DNA from 2 places in the Butyrivibrio sp. WCD2001 genome. Region 2 is predicted to be linked to the other one. Evidence: a T-box and tRNA genes for the amino acid it is inferred to sense, from the RefSeq annotation. Region 2 holds a T-box; the other holds one or more tRNA genes.
The links. The T-box of region 2 lies ahead of ileS (isoleucine--tRNA ligase). A T-box ahead of a tRNA ligase gene usually reads a tRNA of that ligase, here a tRNA-Ile.
Positions count from the first base shown of each region.

Region 1 (16,451 bases), on a different contig from region 2:
AAATATCACGGGCGTTGGCGCAGGAACATGTGACATATATTATTATGCTGTAAACGGTATTTCGAAGACATTAAAAGTGACCGTGCAATAAGTGAGGAGTAAATGGAGAAACAAATAGATTTTACAGAAGGAAAAATATTAAGGCCACTGCTGGAGTTTGCAATTCCGGTGCTGTTTGCGCTGTTTTTGCAGTCCTTGTACGGTGCGGTTGACCTTCTGATAGTAGGAAAATTCGGAGAGTCCGCGGATGTTTCGGGAGTCTCCACCGGCTCGCAGATAATGCAGACAATCACGAACCTCATGACCGCCTTGTCCCTTGGCATCACTGTTTTCCTGGGACAAAAGATTGGAGAAAAAAAAGGAGAGGAAGGCGGAAACGTTGTCGCAAACGGAATAATGCTTTTTCTATCGCTGGGAGTGATTCTAACAATACTTATTCCCCTGTGTTCGAGCGGACTTGCAAAGGCGATGAACGCACCGCAGGAGGCGTTTGACCTGACCTCAGCGTACATAAGAATTTGCGGAATGGGAATCATAATAATAATAGCCTATAACCTGATCGGCAGTATTTTCAGAGGGCTCGGAGATTCCATCACGCCGCTGGTGTCTGTGCTGATTGCCTGCATTTGCAACATTGTCGGGGACCTTGTTCTAGTGGCCGGTTTTAAGATGGGAACCCGCGGAGCGGCGTATGCCACGGTGGCTGCGCAGCTTGTGAGCGTGATAATCTCGCTTGTTTTGATCAGGAAAAAGACGCTGCCCTTCACGCTCAGCAGGCAGAGCTTCAGCGTGGACAGAAGTATTATAGGAAAAATTCTTTTCATAGGTACGCCGGTTGCGCTTCAGGATCTTCTCGTAGGTATTTCATTCCTTGTGATCCTGGCAATAGTCAATGCGTTGGGACTTGTGGCCTCCGCGGGAGTTGGCGTATCGCAGAAAGTATGCGGATTCATTATGCTGATTCCGTCGGCGTTTGCCCAGTCAATGTCCGCTTTCGTATCACAGAACAGAGGCGCAAAGAAATACGACAGAGCCTTCAAGGGCCTGAAATATGCGATAGGCGTGTCTTTCATCTTTGCAGTGGTCATGTTTTACATGGGATTTTTCCACGGCGATATTCTGGCGGGACTTTTTGCTAATGACAAGGAAGTCATCATGGCGGCCTGGGATTATCTGAAGGCGTACGCCATCGACTGCCTGTTTACATGCTTTTTATTCTGCTTCATTGGATTCTTCAACGGCATGGAATATACGAGGTTTGTCATGCTTCAGGGAATCGCCGGCGCGTTCCTTATAAGGATTCCGGTGTCGTATTTCATGAGTAAGCAGGAGCCGGTATCACTTTTCAAAATCGGCCTTGCGACGCCGTGTTCAACCATTGTTCAGATCATAATGTGCTTCATCTGCATGTTTTATCTGCAGAGAAAATTGGGGGAAAATCATGAGCATTGAATACAAGAAACTGACGCAGGAGTACCTGGACACCATCATCAGCATGAGAATCAATCAGCTGACGGAGGAGTACACTTCAGAAGGAAAAACACCCCCTGAAGGCGTCGACCTAAACGCAGCACTTCGCGATTTTTATATGAAAAATATGGCTGCCGGCACCTATGTCTCATGGCTGGCATTCGATGGGGACAAAATCAATTAAGGGAAATGACTGAGGAGGTGCTTATGGCAGTTTACAGATGTAGAGCGTGTGGTTACATTTTTGATGAGGAGAAGGAAGGAAAAAGCATCCGTGATATCGATGTGTGCCCGAGATGCAAGCAACCTGACGATATGTTTGTGCTTGTTGAAGAAGATGGAAACACAGAAGGGAAGGAAGAAAAATGAGCAGCATAAATTATCATGCAGGCGATATAACTAAACTCAAAGTAGATGCGATTGTTAACGCAGCGAACTCGAGTCTGCTCGGCGGAGGCGGCGTTGATGGCGCAATACACAGGGCTGCGGGTCCGGAGCTTTTGAACGAGTGCAGAACGCTTAACGGCTGCAGAACCGGTGAGGCCAAGATCACGGGAGGTTACAACCTTCCTGCGAAGCATGTCATTCACACTGTGGGACCGATTTACAGCGGCAGTGCCTCGGATCCGAAGGACCTTCGTAACTGCTACTGGAACAGTCTGGAGCTGGCAAAAAAGAATGACCTTCACAGCATCGCTTTTCCTGGAATATCTACAGGAGTTTACGGGTATCCCAAAAAAGAAGCGGCAAAGGTTGCCCTCGCCGCTGTTAATGATTGGATTGCTGAAAACGCCGAATACGAGATAGAGATAACCATCGTGAATTTCTCGGAAGAGGATTATCTGATCTATCAGAAAACCGCGGCGGAAATGTTTAACTGATCTTCTGTCCTTTTCCCTTAAGGCCTTTTGAGGGAAGGAATTTCTTGTAGGCTTTAAGAACTTTCTTCGGAACCTTTACTTTTGCGTTCGCGTTTATCTTCTTAATATTCTTGTTCTTCGGACCAGTGAATTCAATTGTGTTTGTACCGATAACTTCATAGCTGTTTCCGTCGGAGCCCTGCTCAACAGCACCTACAGTCTGTCTCTCAGCAAAGGCAAAAGTACTGAAGTGCATGATCGTAAATGAAATGGTTCCGTCACTGTTGAACCTCGGATGGATCAGGTCATCCCCAATGCCAGGTCATGATGGTTTTGCCATCTTTCTCCAAGTAAACAAAATAGTAAGCTTCCTGATCTACGACTGTGAAAATTGCGTGATGATCATCACTCCATTTAAGATTGGTGGGTGCAACCAGGGCTGCAGGCGTTTCTGTCTGAGCCGCGGATGTTTCTGCTGCAATAACGGTGAAGTTTGTTAATCCGATTACTGAAAATAGACACAGCATAGCTGTGGTGAAACATAAAAGATTTCTCTTGATTTTGTTCATTCCTCGCTCCCCTTATAAAATTTTCATACCCTCGGACTCTTATACTACATAAAAACTGTGAAATGTGGAATGTGGAAGGAAAAAGGTAAATCTTCCGAAGGAAAATTGCTAAGTGGATTTATGCAGAAATCATGGGTTACCAAGATAACATAAATAATGCATAGATCTGGGTATGGAAAAGATTTTTTGATGCCAAGAAAAAGTGAAAATGAAGAATATCTTGGTAGTGACTACTTCATGAGCAACCAAGATAATAAGAATAATACAAAAATCTTGGTACGAAAAAGAATTTTTGCTACCAAGATAAAGTGGAAAAAAGAAATATCTTGGTAGAGCTGCTTCCAAGCACTACCAAGATATAAAGAATAGTCAACATATATTGGTACAACAAGTTTTGAACACTACCAAGAAAACAAGAAAAGCAATCGTATCTTGGCACAACAAGCTATAAACTCCTCACCTACTATATTCCCTCAGCCCATAATAATAGAACTTCCTGATCTTCTCCTTCAGGGATTCCGGCTCGATTACGATGGCGTCGCGGCCGAAACGCTTGAAGTACTCCTCAAGCTGGAGCTCGGGCCAATCAAAGTAATAGAGGTCGCCTTCAATCTTGGAGACAAGTGGGCGGTTCTTGGTGATTGCCTTGAACTTTCTGACGCCGTAGGGGTTGAGACGGACGACAGCCTGCACGGTAAGACCCACGGAATGAGGGCTGCGGAGGGCCTTTTCCCGAAGCTCTTCCTGAATGTCAGGATTAACAGCAAAAGTATCGGAGGTCACAAAGACACTTCTAAGTCTGGAGATGCGGAAAGTCCTGGGCTTTTTGGCGCGCCTGTCAAAGCACAGTAAATAGTTGCACTGCTCCTCCTTGGAAGGCGCAATGATATAGGGCTCAACATAGTAAGCCTTGTTGTCGCCGGAGGTTGTGGTTGTGAAAGAGAGGACCCGGTGCTCCTTCAGTGCCCGCGAAATATCCTCATAGCTGTCCTTGAAAATGATGGACTCTCGCTCGCTTCGCGGAATGGACAAGTAAGCATTGAACATGTCCTTGAGGTACTGCGAGAGAGAAGTTTCTGCCAGCATATTGTTCTCGATTATCTTCAGAATTTCATAAGAAGACCCGCTCACAGTCAGGGTGAGCGCGGAGTTTTTGCCTCTCTGGAGGTGATCGGCCTTGATATATGTGCTCACGATCTTATCTGCAAGAAAAGCTGCATCCTTCTTACTAATAGAAGAAAGCTCGCTCAGATCCTGCATAATATTCGCGAGCAGCGCCTCGCTGTCGTGCCTATACTGATCAAAGTAGTTCACAATCAGCGTCTTGAGAAAAGCGTTGAGATTCACGCTTTCGTCATTCTTGGTGAACTCGAAGAGTTCAGCGTCATTTATAAGTCTTGATTTTGTATCCTCTGAAAGATAGATTTTATACTTTTCTGTCATATTGCGCCTCTTTTATGGGGATGTATATTACATCATAAAAAACATATTTAAACCATTTATAACATTATATTGGGGTCGCAGAAAAGAGTCAAACTGCATCTTTTTATCTCCAATACACTGCGCTATGATTAAGTCACAACGAAGACAAAGCCAAGTCACAAGCGGCCTGGCGAGTCACAAAGTCAAGTCACAACAGGCCTGGCGAGTTACAAAGACACAGACAGCAACTAACTTACAGGATAGCTAAGAGGTGAAGCACCGGATGAATAATCCGTGATCGCGGGTTCAAATCCCGCTCCAGCCCGGAAGGGTGTATGTGTCTTGAAAAAAGAAGATACTAACAGCAATTAACTAGGGACGCGTTGAAAAGTCAGCTGTAGCATGATTTAGGCATTGCGGGGTAAGAGCCCGCGGCGCGTAAAAAACAGTATCTTGAAAAGCGGCTCATGGAAGCTACAGATCTGTGAGCAACAACAGGAGGAAACCAACATGTTATCATTCTTAAAGAAAGAAGCAAACATCACATATACAGAGAACGGCGCAGTTACCTATGTTTCAACACAGTCCGACTGCCTTGATCTTTTCGCAACAATAGGCGCGCTCAGAAGAGCTTCCGAGGAAGACATCATCACCAGATTCGTGAAGGCGTACGCTGAGGATGCGGACCTTGCGATGAAAATGCTCTTCTTTGCAAGAGACATCAGAGGCGGCCTCGGTGAGAGACGAGTTTTCAAGGTAATCCTTAAGTACCTCGCCGCTACAGATCCTGAGTCTGTGAAAAAGAACATCGCGAACGTTGCGGAGTACGGCAGATACGACGATCTTCTTGCGCTCATGGACACACCTGTGGAAAAAGAAGTCATGAACTACATAGAGCAAACACTTCGCTCAGATATGAACGCCACCACTGACATCTCTCTCTTGGCAAAATGGCTCCCTTCCATCAACGCAAGCAACAAGGAAGCCATAAGAAATGCAAAGAAGATCGCGAAGGCCCTTGGCATGACTGACTCCGAGTACCGCAGAACCCTGTCGGCACTCAGAGCGCAGATCAAGATTATAGAGAACAACCTCCGTGAGAAGGACTACACCTTTGACTACGAGAAGCAGCCCTCCAAGGCGCTCTACAAGTACAGACAGGCCTTCATCAGGAATGACGGCGAGAGATATCAGGCTTTCATAAATAGAGCGCAGGCAGACCCTTCAGTCATGAATACAGGCGCGCTCACACCTTATGATGTAATCGCACCCGTGATAGACAGAAGAGGTAAAAACTTCAGCGTGGAAGAGAGACAGGCGATGAACGCTACCTGGAACGCGCTCCCGAACTTTGCGGGCGCGGAGAACTCCCTCGTAGTTGTCGACGGCTCGGGCTCAATGTACGGCTGGGACAATCCCACGCCGGCAGCAGTTGCGCAGTCACTTGGCATCTATTTTGCAGAGAAAAATACAGGCGCTTTTCATAATCACTTCATCACCTTCTCGGCGAACCCGAGACTCGTGGAGATCAAGGGATGCGACATAGTGGAAAAAGTCCGCTACTGCATGCGGTTCAACGAAGTCAGCAACACTGACATCGAAAAGACCTTCATGCTAATCTTAAGAACTGCCGTAAACAACAAACTCACGCAGGCTGATATGCCGGAGAAACTCTACATCATCTCCGACATGGAGTTCGACTGCTGTGCTAATAATTCCGGAATGACCAATTTTGAGAACGCGAAGGCGCAGTTTGCAAGATACGGCTTCAAGCTTCCCCAGATAGTTTTCTGGAACGTGTCGAGCCGCAATCAGCAGCAGCCTGTAAAAATGAATGACCGCGGCGTGGCGCTTGTATCAGGCTGCAATCCGCAGATCTTTTCAATGTTAAAAGACGGCGATTTGGAACCCTACAAATTCATGATGAGCGTTCTTTCATCGAAAAGGTATGAAAGAATAGTCGCATAGCCGGGACCCAAAAAAGAAAACAGCCGAGAGCGTGCAATACTCCCGGCTCTGACAAAAAGGAAAAAACCAATGAACACAATAGAGATCAAAGGAAAAGTAAACACTGCTCTTTGCTTCGCTAAGGTAATCGAGGACGAGGCAATCGAGCAGATAAGAAGAATGTGCGACTACCCCATGACCGAGGGATCCAAGATCAGAATCATGCCCGACGTCCATGCCGGGAAGGGCTGCACAATCGGAACCACCATGACCATCACAGACAAGGCCGTGCCCAACGTCGTGGGCGTGGATTTGGGCTGTGGCATGTACACAGTTAATCTCGGAAAACAGAACATTGACCTTGAGAAGCTTGATATGGCGGCTTTTACCGTGCCTTCAGGAAGAGAGGTCTGGGAGGGCAGAGTCGAGAAATTCGACTTAACCGAGCTTCGCTGCTACAGACAGCTGAAAGACACCAAGCGTCTCGAGAGATCCCTCGGGACACTCGGCGGCGGTAACCACTTCATCGAGGTGGACAGAGCTGCCGATGGGACCCAGTACCTCATAATCCATTCGGGCTCCAGAAACTTAGGAAAACAGGTTGCTGAGCTCTATCAGACACTCGCCGTGGACCTTGCAAAAGGTATAGGAGATTATCTCGAGGCGAGGGATGAACTCATAAGAACCTACAAGGAGCAGGGCAGAAGAGGCGAGATCCAGGCTGCACTTAAAGAGCTCTACCATAAAAAGTATGTTGAGTTTCCTTCAACCATGCCCGAGGATCTTTGCTACTTAACAGGAAAATATCTTGAGGGCTACCTTCACGACGTGGAGATATGCCAGAGATTTGCCAAGAGAAACCGCGAGAAAATGGCCGAGATTTTACTTGAGAAATCAGGTCTGTCAGGCGGGGAGTCTTTTCACACGATACATAACTACATCGACACCGACGAGATGATCCTAAGAAAAGGCTCAATCGCAGCCCACAAAGGAGAGAAGGTTCTGATCCCCATCAACATGAGAGACGGATCCGTGCTTGCGATCGGCAAGGGTAACCCTGAGTGGAACTACTCCGCACCCCACGGCGCAGGAAGAATCATGTCCAGAACCGCTGCGAAGAACAACCTCTCCATGGAGGAGTACAAGGAGTCAATGAAGGGAATTTTCACATCATCCGTCTGCGAGGCGACAATCGACGAGGCCCCCATGGCCTACAAATCCCTTGACGACATCATCGACGTGATAGGGGAGTCGGTGGAGATCGTGGACGTCATGAAGCCGATCTACAACTTCAAGGCCTCAAACTGATATGTACATAAGCCGTGAAAACTGAATAATGAACAATATAGGCTAAGCAATTTTGTTAATAGTTTAGCCTATTTTTCTGATGCCGGCGTAATTTATAATTGTTTTTGTAGCGTTAAGTCATGATTCTTTTTGTGACATTGGGGGAAATAAATATGAAGAAAAAGAGACGTCTGGTTTCTATTGTTTGCGCTGCCGTTCTGGCACTTTCAGGCCCTGGGGTTCTAGGGGCCGGAGATTTCACTTTGACTGCTCATGCAGAAGAGGAAGATCCGTACGAAATAGGTTTTTCTGATTATGCTATTGGAATTGCGAATGAATTTGGCGAGATAATTGATGAAGATACTATCTGTGATGGAGAAGGCCCCACTTATTCTGCAGTGTTTATGGATGAGGAGCTTGAAAATACCGTTTCGGATTCTGAGTATGAGTGGACACTTAGCAAGGACATACAAAAATATCTGTATATAGATGGTTCTGCTACCGGGGACACCATAGCTATTGCTACAAAGGAAGATGCTTTGCGGCAGCTTGGCGGCGAGGTATGTGCGTACGGAGAGCTGACTCTGACTGTATATAGTGATGATCTGGAAGAGCCCCTGGTGAGGGAAATTTCAATTAATTTTGCATTAGACGCGGCGTTCTATATTGCTGACGCGTGCCGAGTAAGCACAGAATTTCCGACACGCACTGTAAAAATGGAAGTTTCTGACAACATAGATCCAGACATGATTTCCTGGGATCTTTCCGGAGATTATGCAGATGACATTTTTTCTGTGAGCAAAACAGGTAAGGATATTACTGTAAAGCTGATGGATGACGCTGCAAACATTGTTGCTGAGAATGGCCTTGATAACGATGATTGCGGTTATCCACTTTATGCGGCAGATATGGAATTTTATTTGGAATCAAAGACCGGAAAGACAATGATGAACCTTCGCACTATGACTCTTGAATTTTATCTGGAGGATTTGTATGAAGTAACCTACTCTCCGGAGGAATTGTACTTTGTCAGAGGTGTTGCCGCAGAGAAGACAATTACGGCAAATATCAAGAACGCCGGCTCCAAGAACATAACTTACAAATGGTCACTGGATGGGTATGATCCGGAATCTGAGAAATGCTTTAAGATAACTCAGACTAATTCCAAAACCGTAAAGGTGAAATATAACGGCTATGCTTCAGAAGATGACTGGTTTGCTTTGCTTCTTGATATTGAAGTAAACGGCAAGCCGAAACCGCTATCCAAGGATACTGGAATCAACCTTTCTGATACGGAAGAAAAACCTAATAACAACGAGGAAGAATCGGGCTCCGGAAATAACGGCGAGTCCGGCTCAGGAAATGGAAAAGAGTCCGGTTCAGGAAATGGAAAAGAATCAGGGGCAGGAAATAGCGGAGAGTCAGGATCCTCCAATGGAGGCAAGCAGGAGAATCCGCCTACCGTTCAACAGAACGAAAACCAGAACAATGACCAGGCTAAGAAACCCAAAGATATAGGCACACTGATTGAAGTTGCCGGCATGAATAATTACAAGTTTGTAGTTACTTCCAATACTGAAGGCGCTGCAACAGTAGCTTTCGCGGGATTAAAAAATAATAAGAAGGACAAAAAGCTCACAATTCCGGCAACTATAACGGATGAAAACGGCATTATGTATACAGTAACATCTATATCCGCTAAAGCCCTTAACGCTAATAAGAAAATCACTAAGGTCGTAATTCCGGAAACAGTAACTCTCATTGGCAAAAAGGCCTTTTACCAGTGCTCAAAACTTGGCACAATAATCATTAAATCAGAGAATCTTACCATAAGGGACAAGGCCTTCGGAAAAATTAAGAAAGGTGCAACCATCACGATATACGCAAGCAAGAAGTTGAAGTTTAACAGAATGGTGAAAAAGATAAAAAAGGCCGGAGCCAAGAGTGCTGAATTCAAATACGAGAAAATTATTGAGTGTTATAAATAAATACGATTGCATTGGAAGGGGCTACCGCGGCAGCCCCTTTCTATTTTTTTGCAGGCGTAGTTCCGAGCTTCTTACTAATTATCTTGGTATTGGAAATGGTAATAGTAATGGAATTGCTGTATATGCCAAGATAATTCTTATTTTTGTTTTTTCTTGGTAATGAACTGCTATTTTGGAACCAAGAAATTTTGCCTTAAGCGAATATCTTGGTTGTGGTCTAAATAAGCTGTACCAAAATATTTCTTGTTTTAGATTTATCTTGGCAATAAAATAGCTTTTTCGTGCCAAGATATTCTTGCTTTCACAAATATATTGGTAGAACTTGGATCAAGTCATACCAAGATATATCGTGCTTTAGTTTTATCTTGGTAATGAAATGACTTTTTTGAACCAAGAAATATTATTTTTCACGAGTATCTAGGTATAGCCCATAACAAGCTGAACCAAGATATTTTTTGCTTGAGCTATATCTTGGCATTTGGACGTGCAAGGAGTTCATAATTGAATTCGATACTTGAAAAATGATTACAGAGTGATGCAATTACATTGTGCAAAATATAATGCAATTGTATCTTTTCATGCCTGCCATTGGCGGGCCCAAGCAAGCGAAAGGGGAATTATAATATGGAATTCAGTGATGTTGTAAAGAATCGTTACTCATGTAAAAAGTACGATACCAGAAAAGTTGACAGAGCTAGACTTAATACAATTCTTGAAGCAGGACGACTTGCTCCCACAGCAAAGAACCTGCAGGAACAGCATGTATATGTAATCGAGTCGGAGGAGTATCTTGCTAAAATTGATAAGGCTACTCCGTGCCGCTATGGAGCACCAACAGTACTCGTTGTGGCTTTTGACAAGAACAATGTGTTCACATATCCCGGCGGCAAGAGAGATTCAGGCATCGAGGACGCGTCCATCGTGGCAACGCATCTTATGCTTGCTGCAGCAAATGAAGGCGTCGACAGCTGCTGGCTCAATTTCTTTGATCCTGATGAGCTGGCAAAAGACCTCGGCCTTCCGGAGAACGAAGAGATTCTGATGCTCCTCGATCTCGGATATGCCGCTGAAGGAGCCGGTCCGCTCGATAACCATAACAGCAGAAAAGAATTGTCAGAGACAGTTACATATATTTAAGGTAGAATGTATGCTACTGTGCATGCTTGAGAGTATATGTGAATAATGTAGGTTAATGTGTATGAGCTATGAAAAGCTGGTTAGGCTTTTTGTAGCTCATTGTTTTTAAGACGCGCCTGAGCGCAGGGGTATCTTGGAGCTGGCCCCTTACCAAGAAAATGTTGTATTCGTAAGTATTTTGGTAGTGCTTGGATCAAGTTGAACCAAGATATTTCTTGTTTTAGATTTATCTTGGTAAGGAAAGGGCTTATTTGTGCCAAGATATTTTTGATTTGTTTATATCTTGGTAGCAGCTGGAACTAGCTGTGCCAAGATATTACTTGTTTTGGTTCTATCTTGGTAAAGAAATAGAATTTCTATGCCAAGATATTTTTGTTTCCACAAATATCTTGGTAGTGCCTAGAACAAGCAATACCAAGATATATCTTAATATAGACTTATCTTGGCAATTAAATAGAATTTCTGTACCAAGAAATATTTGTTATCACTAATATCTTGGTAGAGGGTCGGAATATGCCATACCAGGATACATTAAAAAATATAAAACCTACGAGGAAATGGTAATTAGTCGTCGTAAAAATGTTAAAATATTAGGAGTTGGATTTACGGACTGAAGCAAACACTATAATGAGGGGAAATAAATGTCGGAATACTACGAACCTCAAATAAATATATCATCACCAGAGACTCACAACACCATGGGTGTGATAGTTGTGCTCAAAGAGAAAGTAGATGGTGAGATTCTAAGGCAAGTGGTAGAGGAGCTCAGAGAGAGGTTCCCTTATTTCTATGTGAAGGTAGGGCGCAGAGGCGGTGGCCAGACAACAGAAGAAAACAGAGCCGGCGGCCAGCCAATAGAAGCAGGCAAATGCAGCCAGCCTACAAACCCGGCCGACCTCATCCCCATCCCCAACGACCTTCCAATGACAATACGTAACACCTGGGAGCCGATAGAACTAAACTCAGCAGAGTCAAACTATCACCTCGCGGCCTGGAAATACGAGAATAAAAGACTTGCATTTGAGATAGATCATGGCCTGACAGATGGGGCGGGGATCATGCCTTACATAAAAAGTGCAATGTATCTGTACCTCTCGAAGGCGACCGGGAAGACCTTCAATTCAGAAGGATTCAGGCTGCCCGGCGACACGATACCCGAATCAGAAACAGGAGACCCCTTCAAGGACATAGATTTCACAGAAGTGGAAGAGCCATTCTACCAAAAGAAACCAATCACAGACTTCCTACGCCTGGTCAATGAACAAGACTATGAAAAGAGAGCATTCTACCTGAAACTCCCGGAAGAACAAATCATGCAATATTGCAGGGACAAAGACGGAAGTCCAAACGTGTTCTTCTCAGTTATGCTGGCGAAAGCGGCAAGACGATATAAAACGAATGATGAAAAGCCGGTCACTGTTTCTATATGCACCGACCGCAAGGCAATCCTTGGAAATCATGACAATTACCGCATGTTTGCGGGGGACTGCAGACTGGACTTCCCCAAGAACAGGGACTTAACCGACATTACTAAGGCTTGCACAATAGCCCGCGGACAGATGATGCTGCAGATTCAGCCTGAAAACGCGCTTTATGAGATCAAGCAGATTCAGCAGATGCAGCAGACGCCACCCGCACCTGATATTTCGTTGGCGAGCATCTGCGTATCCTATGTAACCGGCAGAAGCTTTGGCCCGCTTGATCCCTACATCGAAGAGATATATGTCGTGACAGCCCTATCCAAGATTACAGACATCCTTTGTGAGATTACCTGCATCAACCACAGCTTCTTCATAGCCTTAATGCAGCCGTTCTCATCAGAGGAGTACTATAACTGCTTCCTGAAGGAACTAGATGAAGCAGGAATCCACTATGAGGAACTGTCCGGCGAACCCCTGCGCATCTGCGGAATCTAGCAACAAAACAGAATCGAGCCCCGGCACACTAGCCCCAGCCCAAAAAACATAACCCAATAACAGGACATAACCCATGAAAACAGTAAACGTAGTAGCAGCCGTAATCTGTGACGACTACAAAAACAAAACAAAAATATTTGCAACCCAGCGTGGCTATGGTGACTTCAAAGACGGCTGGGAATTTCCCGGCGGAAAAATCGAAGACGGCGAAACCCCGGAGGATGCGCTTATAAGAGAGATAAAGGAAGAATTTGCGACAGACATAGAAGTGCATGACCTCATCAGCATCGTCGATTACGACTACCCAACATTCCATCTGCATATGCACTGCTTCTTTGCAACTGTGAAAAGCGGAGAACTCTCACTTCTCGAGCATGAGGCAGCAAAATGGGTAACCAAAGACGACATAGACACCCTTGACTGGCTACCGGCTGATGAAGGACTAATACAAGAAATCAAAAAATATATATGAAGAAGTACTTATACAAGAAAAAATTCTAATGAGGAGGAATTTGTAATGGATATTCAGTACTTGTTATGGCTTCAGGAACTTAGGAACGCAACAGGCGGCACTTTTGACGAATTTTTCAATGCGCTGTCGAAAATCGCGGTGGATGTAATGCCGTTCCTGCCGTTCATCATTTTCTGGTGCGTGGACAAAAAGTGGGGCTATCGCTTCATCTACACCTTCGGCATCGCAAACGTGGTGAACGGAATTCTAAAGCTCACGGTATGCGCATACAGACCCTGGATCCGCTCCGACCTGATCGAACCCGCAGGAGACTCCAAGACTGCCGCAACCGGGTATTCTTTCCCGAGTGGACACACCACCGAGGCGACATCTGTCTATGGCACAACGATAGCGTGGCAGCATAAAAAGAGAAAATGGCTGACCTATGCCTGCGGCATCCTGATCGCGCTGACCGGATTTTCAAGAAACTTCCTGGGCGTACATACCCCGCAGGACGTGGTCGTTGGCTTTGGTGCAACTTTAATCATCATCCTTGTATACGGAGTTGTTGAGAAGAAAATCGAGGGCAATGAAAAAACTCTGGACATCCTGACTATCGTCGGAGTTCTCGTGGTTATAGCTTCCCTTATCTACATCTCGGTAAAGGCTTATCCCATGGACTATGTGGATGGCGAGCTACTTGTGAATCCGAAAAAAATGATGAACGACACATTCAAACAATGCGGTGCATTTTTCGGACTTCTGTTAGGAAGCTATATTGAACGCCATTATATTCACTACGAGATTCCGGAAGGCTCCAAAAATCTTCCCATTCTCGGATTCATCGGCTTCATGATCGTATTTTCCTGGAAAGAATTCCTGGCACCTGCAACAATCGTTCAGGCCCTCGGCGGACACTGGGGACACTTCATCTCAAGAGCCATCATGTGGTTCTTTGTTGTGGCGATCTGGCCGATTGTTATCAGGAAAAATGCGAATGCATGACACAGATCAGGCGAAGAAACAAATCAAGTATAAGAGAAAATATGTAGCAGTAACTGCATTTTAGAGAGGTACACATATGGAGCGAAAATTCCCCAATCTTACAAAGCCGATAACAATAGGGCGGACGACTTTCAGAAACAGAATGTTCTCAGCGCCCATGGGAGGAACCGACATCGCCAACGACGGATGCATAGGACCTAAATACATCCCACAAGGCGCTCAGGGTAACAGCTGACGGCGTTATCTGCGATGCTTCAAGAGTATCAACAATTACCAACGCGGTTTACTGGGGATACCACGTAGCTCTGGATATCTAATCGAGTTGACTATACTTGCGGAAAATCATGCTTGAAAATGGTATTTTGGCGATTTATAATGTAAATAAGCATTATAAATCGCCAAAACTATACTATAAGAATATGTTTTGGCGCAATATGATCAAAAGAGGGCGCTTATGAAGATAATTGGAAGAAAGCATGAAAAGGATGTATTGCTGCAGTGCCTCAAGTCAAAGAGCCCGGAATTTGTTGCCGTATACGGCAGACGAAGAGTAGGGAAGACATACCTGATAAGAGAGTATTTCAATCAGCAGTTTTCGTTTTATACCACGGGTCTTACGGATGAAAAGACTAAAGGACAATTACGTGCCTTTAATGAGAGTCTCAAGACATGTGGATATGTGAGCAAGACACCTCCTAAGGACTGGTTTGAGGCATTTGCATGGCTGAGAGAATTGCTTGAAAGTGATAAGGTGTATCGCGAGCCTATAAACAACAAAAGGGTGATATTTTTGGATGAACTGCCATGGATGGACACGGCACGGTCTGACTTTAAAAGTGCTTTGGATTATTTCTGGAACAGCTGGGCATCTGCCCAGGAGGATCTGGTGCTGATCGTGTGCGGAAGTGCGACTTCATGGATAATAACTAATTTATTGACTTCCAAAAAGGGATTTCATAACAGGGTTACAAGACGTATTCATTTAGTAGCCTTTACACTGGCAGAATGTGAGAAACTTTTTGAGATGAATGAAGTGGTCATGACCAGGAGCCAGATGATCGAGAGTTATATGGTGTTTGGTGGTGTTCCGCATTATCTCAACCGCCTGGATCCGAGGCTTTCTCTGGCACAGAATATTAATGAACTGTGTTTTAAGGAATATGGAGAGCTTCATAATGAATACTATAATCTGTTCCATTCGCTGTTTGCTAAGCCTGAAAAGCATATTGCCATCCTTGAGACTTTGGCGAAAAAGAAAGAAGGCATGACTAGGACGGAGCTCTCAAAACAAAAGGCAATAGGGGGAGGATCGGTACTGACCAAGAATCTTCGTGAGCTTGAGGAGTGTGGATTTATCCGTAGGTTTTCCAATTATACAAAAGAAGAGAATAATGCTGTTTACCAGCTTATAGATCCATTCACTCTTTTTGCCATAGCGTTTATAGAAAATAAGAAATTTGATTCATGGAATGAGTATATAAATTCTCCGGGATATAATTCCTGGAGAGATAATTCTTTTGAAATAGTATGTCTGAATCATATTAATCAGATAAAGGCTGCGCTTGGAATAAGCGGCATTGAGACAAATGAATTTTCCTGGAGAAGTAAGGAAGGAGATAAAGGAGCTCAGATTGATCTCATAATATACCGCAAGGATGGTGTAATAAACATCTGTGAAATGAAGTTCACTAACAAAGAGTATATGCTCGATAAAAAAGAATATGAAAAGATCCGGAATAGAATAGAGAAATTTCAGGATGAAACCGGAGCAAAGGAAGCAATTCACATCACACTTATTTGCGGTAATGGTTATAAGCAAAACGAGTACTCCGGAATTGCTCAGAATATAATAGTTGGGGATGAGCTGTTTGAGGATTGATGAAGACACTATAACACAATACTTGGAGAGATTTAAATGATTCATATAGGCTGTCACTTATCGGTTACAAATGGATATGAGGCCATGGGCCGTCAGATGCTGGAGTTTGGCGGAGACACCTTCTCGTGGTTTACGAGAAACCCCAGGGGAGGAAAATCGAAGGATGTAGATCCCGCCGACGTTAAGGCGCTTGAAGAGCTCCTTTCTGAAAAGAGATTCGGAAAACTCGTGGCGCATGCCAGCTACACCATGAACCTCTGCTCGGCAAATCCCGACACGAGGGCCAACGGCCTTGATATGCTGAAAAAAGATCTGGAGAAAATGGAATACCTTCCGTGGCAATATTACAACTTCCATCCCGGTTCACACACAGGACAGGGAGCGGATGTCGGAATAGAGCAGATAGCGGATGGCCTTAACAAAGCTCTGTGGCCTGAGATGCAGACCACAGTCCTTCTGGAGACCATGGCAGGAAAAGGCTCCGAAGTCGGAAGAAGCTTCGAGGAACTAAGGAAAATAA
Region 1 covers NZ_AUJZ01000021.1:8,610-25,060, reverse strand. Annotated here, with positions in the region: gene G630_RS0114870 (Ig-like domain-containing protein) at 1-91, shown strand, start outside; gene G630_RS0114865 (MATE family efflux transporter) at 103-1,452, shown strand; gene G630_RS22150 (hypothetical protein) at 1,442-1,654, shown strand; gene G630_RS24795 (hypothetical protein) at 1,678-1,839, shown strand; gene G630_RS0114850 (O-acetyl-ADP-ribose deacetylase) at 1,836-2,351, shown strand; gene G630_RS0114845 (hypothetical protein) at 2,344-2,586, opposite strand; gene G630_RS0114840 (hypothetical protein) at 2,636-2,899, opposite strand; gene G630_RS0114830 (WYL domain-containing protein) at 3,356-4,342, opposite strand; tRNA gene G630_RS0114825 (tRNA-Ile) at 4,580-4,643, shown strand; gene G630_RS0114820 (DUF2828 family protein) at 4,832-6,289, shown strand; gene G630_RS0114815 (RNA-splicing ligase RtcB) at 6,359-7,576, shown strand; gene G630_RS0114810 (leucine-rich repeat protein) at 7,729-9,543, shown strand; gene G630_RS0114805 (nitroreductase family protein) at 10,168-10,680, shown strand; gene G630_RS0114800 (hypothetical protein) at 11,322-12,596, shown strand; gene G630_RS0114795 ((deoxy)nucleoside triphosphate pyrophosphohydrolase) at 12,670-13,068, shown strand; gene G630_RS0114790 (phosphatase PAP2 family protein) at 13,114-14,052, shown strand; gene G630_RS24790 (hypothetical protein) at 14,129-14,287, shown strand; gene G630_RS0114780 (AAA family ATPase) at 14,507-15,931, shown strand; gene G630_RS0114775 (deoxyribonuclease IV) at 15,968-16,451, shown strand, end outside.
Region 1: it encodes a tRNA-Ile, which carries the amino acid that the T-box ahead of ileS (isoleucine--tRNA ligase) is inferred to sense. The anticodon was not compared.

Region 2 (16,451 bases):
GAAAAATTAACAGGCACACCGGAAAACGGAGGGTTTTTGCATGGAAGAACAGATGAGAAAAATCGGTAGACAGATGGCAATCAGAATGGGAATTCTTATGAGTCTTGCACTTTCTCTTGTGGGCACGCTCACTTCAGGACACTTCACGGTTCCCGGATTTATCATCAGCTTCGTATTAAGTACAATAATCAGTTTAATAATAGGTTTTGTTATTCCTATCGGCAAGGTAACTGGCGGTCTATGTGCAAAATGGGGACTTGAGAGAGGTAAGATTGGTACAAGGGTTGTTGAAAGCCTTATTTCAGATGTGATATATACCCCTGTAATTACACTGGCCATGGTGGCATTTGCTTATAATATGGCTATGCGCCAGAGCGGAGGAATGGCACAGATGCCTCCCTTTATAATTATGTTTCTCAAATCCCTTTTTATCTGTTTTGTGGTAGGATTTTTCCTGATATTTATTATTCAGCCTATTTTGCTGAAACAGCTTATGAAAAAGAGCTTCGAAGAGGTATAAATAAAAAGGCGCTGTATCCGGCTTGATACAGCGCCTTTATTATGTAACTATTTTAATTTATTGGCTATTCTGCCTTCATTTTTACCGAACTGGTTGTAATGAGCAAGAAGCAAATCAGGATTTGTTCCGAAAGCATCCTGAAGATCCTTGTAATTGGAGTAGTAGTATAAAGCGTTAAATTCGGCATTGTTTCCGCTGTAGTTTTTAAGCCCTGAAATAGCGGCTTCCTTTGCATCGGCAGCTGCAGCAGCGGCGGGATTAATGTTTTGAACATATACTTCTATGCAATCATGCTTTTCCGAGGTTGGCATTCTGTCATCGTCAACATAGAAATGATAGAAGATGTTCTTTTCGGTCTCATCTGCTCCGATGTGGAGTGTTACATACTGATAACCTGTTTTGTAGGAGCACTCCATATAGGTTCCGGAGCTTGTGTGAGGTCCAAGGTAATACGTATAGTTGTAGTAAGCCATTATCGGAATCTGCTTTGTTGTTCCGGCATCCATCTTGAGGACTGTTTCGGTAAAATCAAAGCAATCGGGTATCTCGCTGTACGCGAGGGCTTTTGTCCCAAAGGTGGCAATAAGAATAAGCGACAATGCAAAAACGGCAATAGAACTTTTCATAAATCTTTTCATATACTCATACCAACCGCTTTTTTAGCGGTTTTTCCTTTCTCCCCATGCAGGGCAAATATTATTCTGCACTTTAATTATAGAAAGGAATTATCGCTATTGCACATAAATTTTTCCTAAACAAAGTAAACTTTTTATTTTTTAAATTATGACAAGCCTTTCAGGCATAATTATATTTTCCATATTGTCCTTTTCGATTTACTTTATCCTATGAATCATACTTATTCTTTCACAGGTTCCTCAATCTATCACATCAACAATCTTCATTTCAGTTACAGCTTACCGGTGGTTTCCAGGGCTTAGGGCAGAGAAGTGTAGTTCTGCCTATATCCGGAAGAACATCATATATAGAACATCCCATACGAACTTCAAAATCTTCTTTTATCTTGAATGCAATCTCCCAGCCTTTTATGTAGCCTTCCATAATTCCGTATCGTCTTGTAACATCAACAAATCTTTTTTCAAGAATTACAAAACCATAATCTGCGGCAAGAGAATCACAGAGCTGGATCAGCTTGTCATAATCATTTGGCTCACCACAATTCATAATGTAATCTTTGATAGCCTTCTCATGCTCTGTTTCGGGCTCGTAGCAAAACTCGTCCTGCATGCGAAGATAGGAATGTGTCATGCAAATCCTGGCCGGCTCATCCCATCCTTTCTCCATGCAGTACTTGTACCCTTCATATACGTGCGTAGGAATATCAACGAAGCCATATTTACATCTTCTTCCGATATCATGCAAAAGGCCGACTATATAGGCTTTCGCTGAATCCATATCAGGTATCTTTGCAGCAATGTTACGAGCTGCTAAGCCAACATTCTTTGAGTGATCCACCCATGGTCCGGGATTCAGTTTTCTTGCTATTTCTAACTCTTCAAGAGCTTCTTTGATACTTGGAAACATCTGTTATACCTCCAATCTTATCTTGACTATATTCAGGCGCGCACTGAACTTATAACTATGCTATACTCAGATTATAAAAGGTGACGTAACGTAACCTTCAAGAACTTTTTTAATCATATTGGAGAATACTTTTATGAATAAAAATGGGTACTATTCATCCGGACAATTTGCCAAAATGGCTCACGTATCGGTAAGAACTATAAGATTTTATGACCAGAAGGGTCTGCTTGCGCCATCTTATATAACAAAGTCAGGTACAAGATTTTACACAGATTACGATTTTGCTATTCTACAGCAGATATTGCTTTTAAAGTACCTGGGATTTTCTCTGGATGAGATAAAAGAAATACCAAATGGTCAGACTGATAATCATTTCATTCTAAATGCCCTAAAGATGCAGAAAAAGCTGCTTTCAGAGCGAATTGATGAAATGAAAAATGTTGAGGCAGGTGTAAATGCCACCATTAAAGCTATAGAAAGCTCTGCCACTCCCGATTGGAAGCAGATGCTTGATCTGATTCACATGACTTCAATGGAGAACAACTTAAAGAGCCAATATCAAAATGCAAGCAACATCTCTGCCAGGATAGAACTTCATAACAAATATTCAACGAATAAACAAAGATGGTTTAACTGGGTATTACAGGAATGTGATATCTCTTCCGGGATGGATATTCTTGAGCTTGGTTGCGGTAATGGAGCATTATGGGCAGAGAATATAAGCGAATTGTCCAAGCGCAATTATACAGATATACAAATAACTCTTTCAGATATCTCTGCAGGTATACTGCATGATGCAAGACAGAATATAGACCGTGCTGTATCAGCATATTCAAAAGAACTTCGGGGCTTAACTTTTTCCTACAAAGCATTTGACCTTAATGCTATCCCATTTGAAGATAAATCCTTTGATCTTGTAATTGCGGGGCACGTCCTTTTTTATTGTGACGATGTCCATCTTGCTTGTAAGGAAATACGCAGAGTGCTGAAGCCCGGCGGAAGACTAGTCTGCAGCACATATAGTAGTAATCATATGAAAGAGATCAGAGAGCTGGTAATAGATTTTGATGATAGGATCGTGCTTTCCAGCAATGACTTATACAAAATATTTGGTCTGGAGAATGGTGCTGATATATTGCGCGGCGTATTTGGAGAAGTGGAACTGAAGAAATACAAGGATGAAATAATCATTACTGATGCTGGTCCTCTAATAGATTATATTTTTTCGTGCCACGGCAATCAGAACCACTATCTTCTGAACAGGTATGCAGAATTTAAGAATTATATTATGAAAAAGGTGAGTCATGAATTCCACATCACCAAGGATGCCGGGCTCTTTATCGCAATTAATTGAGACGGAAAGGAAAGATGCGGGTTTCCGAGTTGTCTACCTTGTTATACACACAATTAACGGAAAATTTTATTGAACGTGTCTAGGACAGAAATCAAAGCCTGACCTAGGTTGGATTTAAAAGTGGCTAAGCGAGCTTATCTTCTTGGCCATTCCGTTGCAACGAATGAAAGGTATTACTCTCACGCTAAGTCAGATGACCTTGAAGATGTTAGAGACCTATTGAACAAGTACTGTGATATGAAAAACAGCACAGATGAAGTTGGTCACGCAGAATTACTCAATAATATTATTGATTTTATACAAATAAAAAGCTCCGAAACCCTTAATAGAATTAAGAATCTCGGAACTTCCTAAGCGAGCGATAGACGGGGCTCGAACCCGCGGTCTCCACCTTGGCAAGGTGGCGCTTTACCAACTAAGCTACTATCGCGTATATGTAAACGAGCTAAGCTCGGTTACCACAATATTTGATTTTAAAGAGCGATAGACGGGGCTCGAACCCGCGGTCTCCACCTTGGCAAGGTGGCGCTTTACCAACTAAGCTACTATCGCATATATATTAAGTCGCATCTGCAACGCAAGTTATATAATACACAAGGATATATGTATTGTCAACAAGAAATTTGATATTATATGCATAATATGAAAATACGCAAAAAGAAGAGTGTTGATAATGGCTATCAGGTTATCCGATTATTTGAAAAATAAATATGGCGAGAAGGTTTACAGATTATCTCTGACTTCAGGTTGTACATGTCCGAACAGAGACGGAAGCATAGTTTTGCCTGACGGGACACATCTTACCGGGGGCTGTACCTTTTGCTCGGAGGGCGGCTCCGGAGAATTTGCAGCTGACATTGCTTCTGTGGATGAACAGATAGAAGATGCTAAAAGACGAATACAAAATAAAACCGATGCGAGGAAGTTCATAGCATATTTTCAGTCATATACCAATACCTATGGAGATGTAGACAGACTAAAAAAGCTGTATCTTGAGACAATCCAAAGAGAAGACATTGAGATTCTCTCTATAGGGACAAGGCCTGATTGTCTTGAAAGAGAAGTGCTTCAAATGCTGAGGGAGCTAAGGGAGATAAAACCAGTGTGGATTGAGCTTGGCCTTCAGACGATTCACGAGGAAACTGCTGAGCATTTTCACAGGGGATATACTATCGAGGTATTTGAGGAAGCATATAAAAATCTTAAAGAAGCAGGGATAGAAGTAATTGTTCATGTGATTTTCGGATTACCCGGTGAGACTAAGGAGGATATGCTGGAAACTGTAGGCTATCTTTCAGATTTGGAGCCTTCGCTTGATGGAATAAAGTTGCAGAATCTGCAGATACTGAAAGGAACTCAGATGTATGAGGAGTACAAAGAGAATCCTTTTCATATTTTGACACTGGATGAACATGCAGAATTAATTATGGAAAGTCTGAAAATGCTTCCCGGAGATACGGTAATCCACAGAATGACCGGAGATGGTCCAAGGCGACTACTTGTAGAGCCGCTTTGGAGTCTTGATAAAAAGAATGTGCTAAATACCTTAAACAGAAGGACAAAGGGGCTGCTTTAACGAGACAGAGCCCAGAATGCTACAGCACTGGCAGCAGCAACGTTGAGGGAATCAACGTCATGTGACATAGGAATTTTCACACAATAATCGCAGGCATCTATGGTCTCAGGTAAGAGTCCGTCTCCCTCAGCACCGAGGAATACAGCAAGTTTTTCGGAAGCGGTTATCTCCGGATCGTCTATGGATCTGGAATTATCACGAAGAGCCATGGCCACGGTTGAATAGCCAAGAGCTTTCAAGACCTCCATGCTTCCTGTTTCCGGAAGAAACGTCCAGGGAATCTGGAATATCGTACCCATGCTTACGCGTATTGCGCGGCGATATAAGGGATCCGTACAGCCATGAGAAAAGAGAACAGCATCCATGGAAAGTGCAGCGGCGCTTCTAACAATTGCACCTGCGTTGGTGGGATTTGTCACATTTTCAAGAACGGCTACTCTTCGCGCATTTTTGCAAACATCGTCTACAGACGGAAGAGGCCTTCTTTTCATAGCACAAAGCACACCGCGTGTGAGGTGGAAACCGGTAATGGATGTGAGAATACTGTCACTTGCAGAAAATACAGGAACTTTAAAGGGAAGAGACGCAAGTTTTTCTAAAACCAAAGAGGCTTCACCTCTGATCTGATTATTTTCGATCAGCACAGAAATCGGCTCATAGCCGGCGATCAATGCGCGCTCTATTACCTTCGGACTCTCAGCAATAAAAATGCCCGGAGCAGGTTCATTTATGCGGTATAGCTGTACTTCGGACTGCTCGCTGTAAACTGAAAGCCCGGCTGATTCAAGATTGGTTGTTTCAATTATTTGGATCATCTTTTTCTCCCTGACCAATAATAAAAAAGTATAGCACAAATTGGAAATGGCGGAATTCATCTGATAAAATAAAGAAGTTAATAAGTAATTTGAGGAGACTTTTTCTTATGGGGAATACTTTTTATTTTGGTTTTGAGCCACAGCTGATGGAATGGCTTCAAAATTTATTAGGAGAGGCCGGAGCCGGTTTTATTTCGCACTTTTCAGCACTTGGAGAAGAGACGGTCCTTCTTTTTATATTGGGATTTCTTTACTGGTGCTATGACAAGCAGTTTGGAATCTATATCGGGACAAATGCGGTATTAGGAGGGGTGCTCAATCCTCTGATAAAAAATATTGCACTAAGGCTAAGGCCCTATATGGTTCATGAAAATATTAAGTGCTTCAGGCCTGTGGAAAAATCGGGAGCTCTGGATGATATTTCTGCGCAGGGTTACTCTTTTCCGAGTGCTCATTCAATGAATTCGGCAACAGTGTACGGATCACTTGCAGGGTATCTGAAAAACCGATTTGTTCTAATAATTGCTATTATAATTCCTTTTCTTGTAGGAATATCTAGAGTAGTTGTCGGAGTTCATTATCCTACGGATGTTTTGACGGGATGGGCCACCGGTATTGCCATTGTATTCATCGTTCCTCTTATCTACGAAAAGGTCGGGGAAGAGAGACGCTCACTGTTAAATCTTATATTCTTTGCGGTATCTTCAATTGGATTTTTCTATTGCAAAACATCGGATTACTATACAGCTATGGGAGTTATGGCCGGCTTTTATCTGGCTATAGAATTTGAGAAAAGATTTGTTAATTTTGAAGAGACAAGAAAACCGCTTGAAATAATTATAAGGCTTGTGGGAGGAGCGGCTGTTTATCTGGTACTAAATACTGCTCTTAAGCTTCCTTTTTCAAAGGAATTTCTTGCATCCAACACCACGGGTGCTTTTATGGTGAGATTCATCAGGTACACAATAGTTGTGTTTGTGATGCTTGGTGTTTATCCAATTCTTTTCAAGTTCTTTAAGAAAAAAGAAAACTGAAGCCGGAGATATAAATGAGAGAGTCTGATTATACTTTTGAATCGGAATCAAAATATATATTCAAATGCTGCTTGCTGACCATAATCATGTTGGCACTTATTGTTCCGGTTATCTATATTGCAAGGTATGCCTTTCCCTGGGCAGATGATTTTACTTACGGTGCGCTGCCTCATAGGGCATTTGTTCATACAGGTTCTGTGCTTAAGGCTATAGGGGCAGCTTTTGAAGATACATTTGATACATATTTTGGATGGCAGGGGACGTATACCTCCTGTTTTCTGATGGAGCTTCAGCCTGCGGTTTTCAAGACAAAGTTCTATCACCTGACCGCATTTATTATGCTTGGAGCGATGTTTTTATCGTACTTTGCGCTTTTTAAGGTGATAGGGAAAGATGTCTTAAAAACAAACAGGATGAATTATCCGCTGTTTTTATTGACATTTCTTATCACTGTTGAACTTGTGGATGGAAAGGCAGAGGGTTTTACCTGGTATAACAGCGCCGTTCATTATACCTTTGGACATGCTTTATTTGTGCTTTTTCTGGCACTTCTTCTGAAGAATTCCTTTATTCGTGAAAAATCCATGCTATTAACAGTGCTTTCATCTCTTGCGGGATTTCTGGCTGCAGGAGTTAATAATATAACTGTTTTTGGCGGACTTCTTTTTATCATCATGGTAGTTTTGTTTGCGCTGTTAAGCCAGCTCCTGTCTGGTGACAAGGACTGCTCACATATTAAAAGAGCGATTATCCCTTCACTGAATTATTTTGTGGGGACAGCCCTGAATCTTCTTTCGCCGGGTAATAAAAACCGCATGGCAATGGCAAACTCCGTAAAAAACAGCGTATTTGTCACAGTAAGGAATTCTTTTGTACTGGGATTTCATTTTGTTCTTCGTCATATAAGTATTGAAGTTCTGGGATTTGCGATTCTCGCAGGAATCCTTATATGGAGAACTTTTCTGGAGCTGCAGAAAAAGGATGCGGTAAAGTTTAAGTTTCCTTTGCCCGGTGTGATTACAGTACTTAGTTATTGCCTGATTTCAGCTCTGTATTCGCCTTTTGCATATATTGGAAACTCAGAGATTTCAAAAGTGTACATAGAGGAGCAGCTCTCTGTTAACAGGGTATCGAATTCGGTCTTCTATGTTTTCATATTGCTTATAGTTCTGAATGTGTTTTATTTCACTGGATGGATTTTTGCAAGAAAAGAGCAGGGATATAATAGAACTCTGGTAAGAGCGTTAAGTGCGGCAACAGTTTTCGTGATAGTTGCAGCGTGTATCCGAGTGATAATTCTGTTTCCCGGAAGGTATCTTACATCCGCGGCGATTACGAGTTTGAAGGATAATACAGCGCAGCAGTACGGGGAGATTATGCAGGAAAATACGAGAAGACTTACGGGTGATGAGCAGAATGTCGAGATTTTGCCTATAACAGTCGATCCTGATATTCTTTATCCCCATGACGGCTCACCTTATAAAGACGGGGCAGTTTTATTCTATGAAAAGGAAAGCGTTTATTATAATGAATAAAATCTATACATCCTATTGACTTTTTTTAATACTATGAATAAAATATTTTTTAATTGTATAGAAAAAGCTGTGACGAAGACAGTATATATTTATAGAAAGCTTCAGAGAGCCTGCGGATGGTGCGAGCAGGTGCAAGTACAGAATATAGAAAATCACTTCTGAGCTGCATGACTGAACTACAGTAAGTCATGACGGAGTCTCCCCGTTACGGAGAATCATATAAAACCGTAAATTCGGGGAGTATGCGTAAACAGGTGGTACAGCGAGTTCAGACTCGTCCTTTTTACAGGACGGGTCTTTTTTAATCGAAAGGAGTCTCAAATGTATAAGAAGGTTGACACTGATATGAATTTTGTCGCCCGTGAAAAAGAGATCGAGAAATTCTGGAAAGATCAGGATATTTTCCAGAAGAGCGTAGATACTCGCAGCAAGGGTGAGATGTATATGTTCTATGACGGACCGCCGACTGCAAACGGTAAGCCGCATATCGGACACGTGCTCACACGTGCTATCAAGGACATGATCCCGAGATACCGCACAATGAAGGGTTACACTGTTCCCCGTAAGGCAGGCTGGGATACTCACGGTCTTCCGGTTGAGCTTGAGGTAGAGAAGCTCCTCGGTCTTGACGGAAAAGAGCAGATTGAAGAATACGGTATGGAGCCCTTCATCAAGAAGTGTAAGGAATCCGTATGGAAATATAAGGGAATGTGGGAAGATTTCTCTGGAACAGTTGGTTTCTGGGCAGACATGGATCATCCCTACATCACCTATGATGATAACTTCATCGAGTCCGAGTGGTGGGCTCTTAATGAGATCTGGAAGAAGGGTCTTCTTTACAAGGGCTTCAAGGTAGTTCCTTACTGCCCTCGCTGTGGTACACCTCTTTCATCACACGAGGTTGCACAGGGCTATAAAGTGCTCAAAGAGCGCACAGCTGTTGTTCGCTTCAAGGTTAAGGATGAGGATGCATATTTCCTTGCATGGACAACCACACCCTGGACACTTCCTTCAAACATCGGTCTTTGCGTAAACCCTGATGAGAAGTATATCAAGGTTAAGGCAGCAGATGGCTATACATATTACCTCGCTGAGGCACTTGCTGATACAGTACTTGGATCACTTGCCAAGGAAGAGGGTGAGAAGGCTTACGAAGTTCTTGAGACTTATGTAGGTACTGACCTCGAGTATAAGGAATACGAGCCTCTTTACCAGTGTGCAAAGGATGAAGCAGACAAACAGCACAAGAAGGCGTTCTTCATATACTGCGATAACTATGTAACGATGTCAGATGGTACAGGTATCGTACATATCGCTCCTGCATTCGGTGAAGATGATGCTCGTGTCGGAAGAAAATACGATGCTCCTCTTGTACAGATGGTTGACGGCGAAGGTAAGCTTAAGCCTGAGACACCTTTTGCCGGAATGCGCTGCAAACCCACACAGAAGGAAATGGATGAGGGTGCTATCAGTGCGGATCCTGAAGTACTTAAGGATCTCGATAAGAGAAGTCTTCTCTTCTCAGCACCTAAGATGGAGCATGATTATCCTCACTGCTGGAGATGTAATACACCCCTTCTTTACTTTGCACGTTCCTCATGGTTTATCAAGGTAACAGAGGTTAAGGATGATCTCATCAGAAACAACCAGGAGATCAACTGGGTTCCCGAATCAATCGGTAAGGGACGTTTCGGTGACTGGCTTGAGAATATTCAGGACTGGGGTATCTCCCGTGACAGATACTGGGGAACACCTCTCAATATCTGGGAGTGCGATGACTGTGGCCACCAGCTTTCAGTAGGATCAAGAAAAGAGCTTGCTGAACTTTCAGGAGATCCTTCTGCTGAGACTACAGAGCTTCACAGGCCTTATATCGATAAGTTTGAGATCACCTGCCCTAAGTGCGGCAAGAAGATGCACAGAGTTAAGGAAGTTATCGACTGTTGGTTCGATTCAGGTGCAATGCCTTTCGCTCAGCTCCACTATCCTTTTGAAAATAAGGAGCTCTTCGAGAAGCAGTTCCCTGCTCAGTTCATCTCTGAGGCTGTAGACCAGACAAGAGGTTGGTTCTACTCACTCCACGCAGAGGCAACACTTCTTTTCAATAAGCCTGCATTTAAAAATGTTATAGTACTCGGCCTTGTGCAGGATGAGAACGGACAGAAGATGAGTAAGTCAAAGGGCAATGCGGTTGATCCGTTTGAGGCTCTTGAGAAATACGGCGCAGATGCAATCAGATGGTACTTCTATACAAACTCTGCTCCCTGGCTTCCTTCAAGATTCGCAGGTAAGACAGTTCAGGAAGGACAGAGAAAGTTCCTCGGAACACTTTGGAATACCTATGCATTCTTCGTGCTTTATGCAAATATCGACGGATTTGATGCTTCCAAGTACACACTTGAGAAGGACAAGCTCACTGTAATGGATAAGTGGATTCTTTCCAAGATGAACACCATGATCGGTGAGGTTGATAAGAACCTTGAGAATTACAGAATTCCTGAAGCAGGAAAGGCACTTGATGCATTTGTTGATGATCTTTCCAACTGGTATGTAAGAAGATGCCGTGAGCGTTTCTGGGCTAAGGGAATGGAGCAGGATAAGATTTCTGCTTACATGACTCTTTACACAGCACTTGTAAACGTATGTAAGGCAGCAGCTCCCATGGTTCCTTTCATGACAGAGTCTATTTACCAGAACCTTGTAAGAACAAGTGATGCTTCAGCTCCTGAGTCAATCCATCTCTGCGATTTCCCTGAGGTTGACAGCAGCTTCATCGATAAGGAACTCGAGGAGAACATGGATGAAGTACTTCAGATCGTAGTTCTTGGCCGTGCTTGCAGAAATGCAGCTGCAATCAAGAACCGTCAGCCTATCGGACAGATGTATGTTAAGGCTGAGAAGACAGTTTCTGAGTTCTATCAGGAGATCATCGAGGATGAGCTGAATGTTAAGAAGGTAGTCTTTGCGGATGATGTAAGAGATTTCACAACATACACCTTCAAGCCTCAGCTTAAGACAGTAGGACCTAAATACGGTAAGGTACTCGGCGGAATTAAGGAGTATTTGGGATCACTCGACGGAAATAATGCAATGGATGAGCTTAAGGCTAACGGAGCTCTTAAATTTGAAGTTAACGGAACAGCAGTTGAGCTTACTGAGGAAGATCTCCTCATCGATATGGCTCAGAAGGAAGGCTTCGAGAGTACAGAGGATCATGGCATCACAGTAGTTCTTGATACCAATCTTTCAGAGGAGCTTCTTAACGAGGGCTTCATGTATGAGGTTATCAGTAAGGTTCAGACAATGCGTAAGGATTCAGGCTTTGAAGTTATGGATCACATCAAGCTGTCTGTAAACGGTAATGACAAGATTGCTCAGATCGTTAAGGATAATGCTGATTCTATTTCAACCAAGGTTCTTGCTACTGAAATCGTATATGACAATGATGTAGCAAACGCTAAAGAATGGGATATCAACGGCGAGAAAGTAACTATCGGTGTTGAGAAACTGTAAATAAAAAAGCCCCCGGCAGTGTGGTTTCCACAAAAAGCGATTATGCGTATTTTGCAACGAGCTTTTTGTGGGAATTACACCGTCGGGGGGCTTTTTTATGTCGGGTTATTATATCAGGTTTTCGTCCTTTACAATCTTAACGATTCTGCTGGTTCCAAGTCTGTCAGCGCCAAGCTCCATGAACTTTTCAGCATCAGCAATACTTCCAATTCCGCCTGCAGCCTTCATTTTTACGTCAGGACCAACATGCTTGGCAAAGAGTGCGATGTCATCAAATGTAGCACCTGCAGTAGAGAAGCCAGTGGAAGTCTTGATGTAATCAGCCTTAGCCTCTGTAACAAGCTCGCACATCTTAATCTTTTCTTCATCTGTAAGGAGGCAGGTCTCGATGATAACTTTAAGGATGTGGTCACCGCAGGCAGCTTTGATTGCCTTGATTTCATTCAGAACATAGTCATAATTCTTAGCTTTAAGTTCACCGATATTGATAACCATATCGATCTCATTTGCGCCTTTTTCAATAGCATCCTTTGTCTCGAATACCTTTGTCTCGGTTGTCATGTTTCCGTTGGGGAAACCGATAACTGTGCAGATATTGAGCTTTCCGTTTGTGTAGTCATGAACGCGCTTGATGTAGCAGGGAGGAATGCAGATAGAAGCTGTCTCGTATTTCATGCCGTCATCAGCAATCTCTTTTATCTGATCCCAGGTTGCTTCCTGCTTTAAAAGTGTGTGATCACAGTGATTTAAAATTGTTTTGATATCCATTTCATATCCTTCTTTCTTTATTGATAATCCTTCAAAAAACTCATATTTTTAGGACCAAAGCCCAGGGGCAGTAATTCAGCAAGCTTGAATATTTTGTAGTTTTTTGGATCGTTTGTACCAAGTATTACCTCAAAGGTCTCGGGATCAACAAATTCATTGAGCGCCTGTCTGCATACTCCGCAGGGAGCGCAGATCGGAAGTTCTTCCTGATTATCGGGACCACCTACAATAGCGATTGCTGTAAAATCCCGCTCTCCTTCACTTACTGCTTTGAACAGTGCTGTTCTTTCTGCGCAATTAGTTGGTGTGTATGCAGCATTTTCAATGTTACAGCCAAGATAAACCTTTCCGTCCTTCGTAAGGAGGGCGGCACCTACGGCGTGGTGCGAATAGGGTGTATAGGCCATTTTTCTGGCCTCAAGAGCCTTTGAGATAAGGTCTTCATGTGTCATGTCAGTACCTCTGCATTATGTTATTTAATGTCACATCCCTAAATTATTGGGACATAACAGCTGGCATCAGCGCTGTCCCTTATCGTAAGGGATACCTTCAGCCTTAGGAGCTCTGGAGTTCTTGGAAGTAAATGCAAGAACGAGCAGTGAAATCACGTAAGGCATAATGTTATAAACTGTTCCTGAAATCGGAAGTGCGTGCAGGAAACCGATACCCATGTATACGTTTGATAAGGATCTGAAAACAGCAAACAGAATTGCTGACCATGCTATTCTCTCGGGCTTCCATTGACCAAAGATCATAACCGCAAGAGAAAGGAAGCCGGCACCTGCAACACCGTAATCAAAATGCCAGGTTGAGTTAGCGGCAGCGATGTAGATGATACCGCCGATTCCTGCAAGGAATCCGGAAATGATTACACCGGCATATCTCATTTTGTATACATTAATACCAACTGAATCTGCTGCATGAGGATGCTCACCGCAGGCACGAAGTCTTAACGCAAACTTGGTCTTGTAAAAGACAACTATAGCAATTACAAGAAGTAATGCGGCTACAACAACAAACCATGATAGCTGCAAAGGTCCAATGCTAAACATGAAGGCATCATGTCCTCTTACATAGTCAAGTTTTGCTGAGAAATCAGAACCGTTTGATCTTGCAGTATTAAATGCCTTGATAATAACTGTTGCAGCGGCTGTAGCAAGCATGTTAAGCGCTGTACCGATAAGAGTCTGGTCCGCATTAAAGTTAATACAAGCGACAGCTATAAGCAGTGATGAAACCATGCCGGCTAATGCAGCGGCGATAAGGGTAAGTGATATTATGGTGAACTTCGATGCATCGGAAGGGAGAAGCACCATTACCATAGCACCTGCCATGGCACCGAATACCATGATACCCTCAAGACCCAGGTTGATTATACCGCTTCGTTCTGAGAACATACCGCCAAGAGCAACAAGAATCAAAACGGCGGAGAATATAAGTGTGTACTGAATAAGTAATGCCATATCCTTACACCTCCTTCTTGCTAGTCTTTTTTGCGGGCTTATTGAGTATTGTCTTGAAGAACAGTACGAAGCCGCACAGGTAAATGATTATTGCTATCATCAGATCTGCAACCTGAGGGTTGTAATAATTTGTATTAAGATACTGTCCGCCCTGAGTTATATAGGTTACGAACAGACCGGCAAATATTGTTCCTATAGGATGAAGACCGCCGAGGAAAGCAACAGCTATTCCTGAAAAGCCCATTCCGGGAACTGAGGAAGCAATCTTGTAATGCTCAATGCCTGTGAGATAGTAAAGTCCTGCAGCAAGTCCGGCGATGGCACCTGAAATCATAAGGCTAAGGATGATATTTCTCTTAGCATTCATTCCGGCATATTTAGCAGCATCCTTGCTGTGACCTGTTGCCTTGAGCTCATAGCCGAAGGTGGTCTTGTTGAGAACAAAGAGAATCAGAATGGCTATGATAATTGTGAGAGGAACGGCAATTGTCATATATTTGTTTTTACCGAAAAATCCGCTCATAAAGGCAGGCAGGAGACTTGCCCCCTTAACGTTATGGGTCTCTGATTTAGTAGTATCCATAACGGTCTTATTGCCGAGAATAATGTTGCATATATAGAGTGCAATCCAGTTCAGCATGATACCGGCGATAACCTCGTTGACATTGCAATATGCTTTGAAGAAACCGCAGATACAACCCCATACAGCTCCTGCAAGAATTGAACAGAGTATGCATAAAAACCAGTTCCAATGAAGGGCAAGCGCGGTGTACAGGCAGGCAATTATGCCAACTGTATACTGACCGGCGCATCCTATATTGAAAAGACCTGTCTTGAATGCGAACAGAATAGCTTCAGCACAGAGGATTACAGGTACGGATTTTACCAGCACCGATCCCAGTGCACTCATCAGTTTCTTCTGGTTACCGGCAAATTTAAAGAAATTTCGAAGGATTGCAAACATTCCTTCTGCCGCATGCTCGGGATTCATCAGAAGAAGAATTATATATCCGAGAAAAATACCGAGTATTGCACATAGAACGGATGCAAGCAGAGTCTGAAATCCGGGTTTTTTAAATATACTTGTCTTTTCGTCCACGATTATGCCTCCTTTCTTGTGTCACGCTTAGCGCCGGACATGTAAAGTCCGAGTTCCTGAAGGGTCGTAGTCTTGGGATCGACTTCACCGACTATTTCACCTTCGTATATAACAAGGATTCTGTCAGAGAGATTCATGACTTCATCCAGTTCCAAAGAAACAAGAAGGATAGCAGTTCCTGCATCGCGTTCCTTTACGATTTCTTCATGTATTGTCTCAATAGCACCTACGTCAAGACCTCTGGTGGGCTGAACCGCTATAAGAAGCTTGTGGTCTTTATCCATCTCACGGGCTATGATGGCTTTCTGCTGGTTACCACCTGACATGGATCTTACGATAGTTGAAGAACCCTGTCCGGAGCGAATATCAAATTCCTCGGAAAGTTTATCCGAATATTTTCTCATCTCAGCCTTCTTTAAAAGACCGTTCTGAGAAAACTTCGGCTCGAAGTATCTCTGGAGGATCATGTTCTCCTCAAGGGTATAATCGAGGATTAATCCGTGTTTATGTCTGTCCTCCGGAATATGGCTCATACCATGTGTGTTTTTGTAACGAATGGACTTGTCGGTGATATCCTCGCCAAGAAGAGTGATCTTACCGCTGGAGATATTATCGAGTCCCGTGAGGGCACCAACAAATTCTGTCTGTCCGTTACCGTCGATACCGGCAATACAAACAATCTCACCGGCGCGAACGTTGAAGGATACATTGTGCACAGAGTCGTTGGAGTGGAGTTTACTTTTTACACAAACATTTTCAACCTTAAGTACTTCTTCTGCAGGCTTTGCTTCGCTCTTTTCAACAGCAAATTTGACGTCGCGGCCAACCATCATGGAAGAGAGTTCTTCCTTAGTAGTGCTCTTAACGTCTACAGTTCCGATATATTTACCTTTTCTGAGAATCGAGCAGCGATCTGCTACCTGCATGATCTCATTGAGCTTGTGGGTGATGAAAAGAATGGACTTTCCTTCAGCGGCAAGTTCCTTCATGATTTTCATCAGCTCGTCGATCTCCTGAGGAGTCAGAACAGCAGTGGGCTCATCGAAGATCAGAATCTCATTGTCCCTGTAGAGCATCTTCAGAATTTCAACTCTTTGCTGCATTCCTACGGTAATATCCTCAATAAGGGCATCGGGATCAACCTTAAGATTATATTTATTCGAGAGTTCGAGAACCTTTTTTCTGGCATCCGCTTTTGTCAGAAAACCAAATTTGCTTGGCTCGGACCCAAG
Region 2 covers NZ_AUJZ01000008.1:168,047-184,497, forward strand. Annotated here, with positions in the region: gene G630_RS0109565 (hypothetical protein) at 41-520, shown strand; gene G630_RS0109570 (hypothetical protein) at 568-1,158, opposite strand; gene G630_RS0109575 (HD domain-containing protein) at 1,424-2,062, opposite strand; gene G630_RS0109580 (MerR family transcriptional regulator) at 2,196-3,416, shown strand; gene G630_RS25040 (hypothetical protein) at 3,525-3,770, shown strand; tRNA gene G630_RS0109585 (tRNA-Gly) at 3,774-3,846, opposite strand; tRNA gene G630_RS0109590 (tRNA-Gly) at 3,896-3,968, opposite strand; gene G630_RS0109595 (TIGR01212 family radical SAM protein) at 4,090-4,992, shown strand; gene G630_RS0109600 (TrmH family RNA methyltransferase) at 4,989-5,807, opposite strand; gene G630_RS0109605 (phosphatase PAP2 family protein) at 5,915-6,841, shown strand; gene G630_RS0109610 (hypothetical protein) at 6,856-8,376, shown strand; T-box leader at 8,437-8,661, shown strand; gene ileS (isoleucine--tRNA ligase) at 8,698-11,889, shown strand; gene deoC (deoxyribose-phosphate aldolase) at 11,998-12,657, opposite strand; gene G630_RS0109625 (cytidine deaminase) at 12,675-13,109, opposite strand; gene G630_RS0109630 (ABC transporter permease) at 13,176-14,120, opposite strand; gene G630_RS0109635 (ABC transporter permease) at 14,125-15,219, opposite strand; gene G630_RS0109640 (ABC transporter ATP-binding protein) at 15,222-16,451, opposite strand, start outside.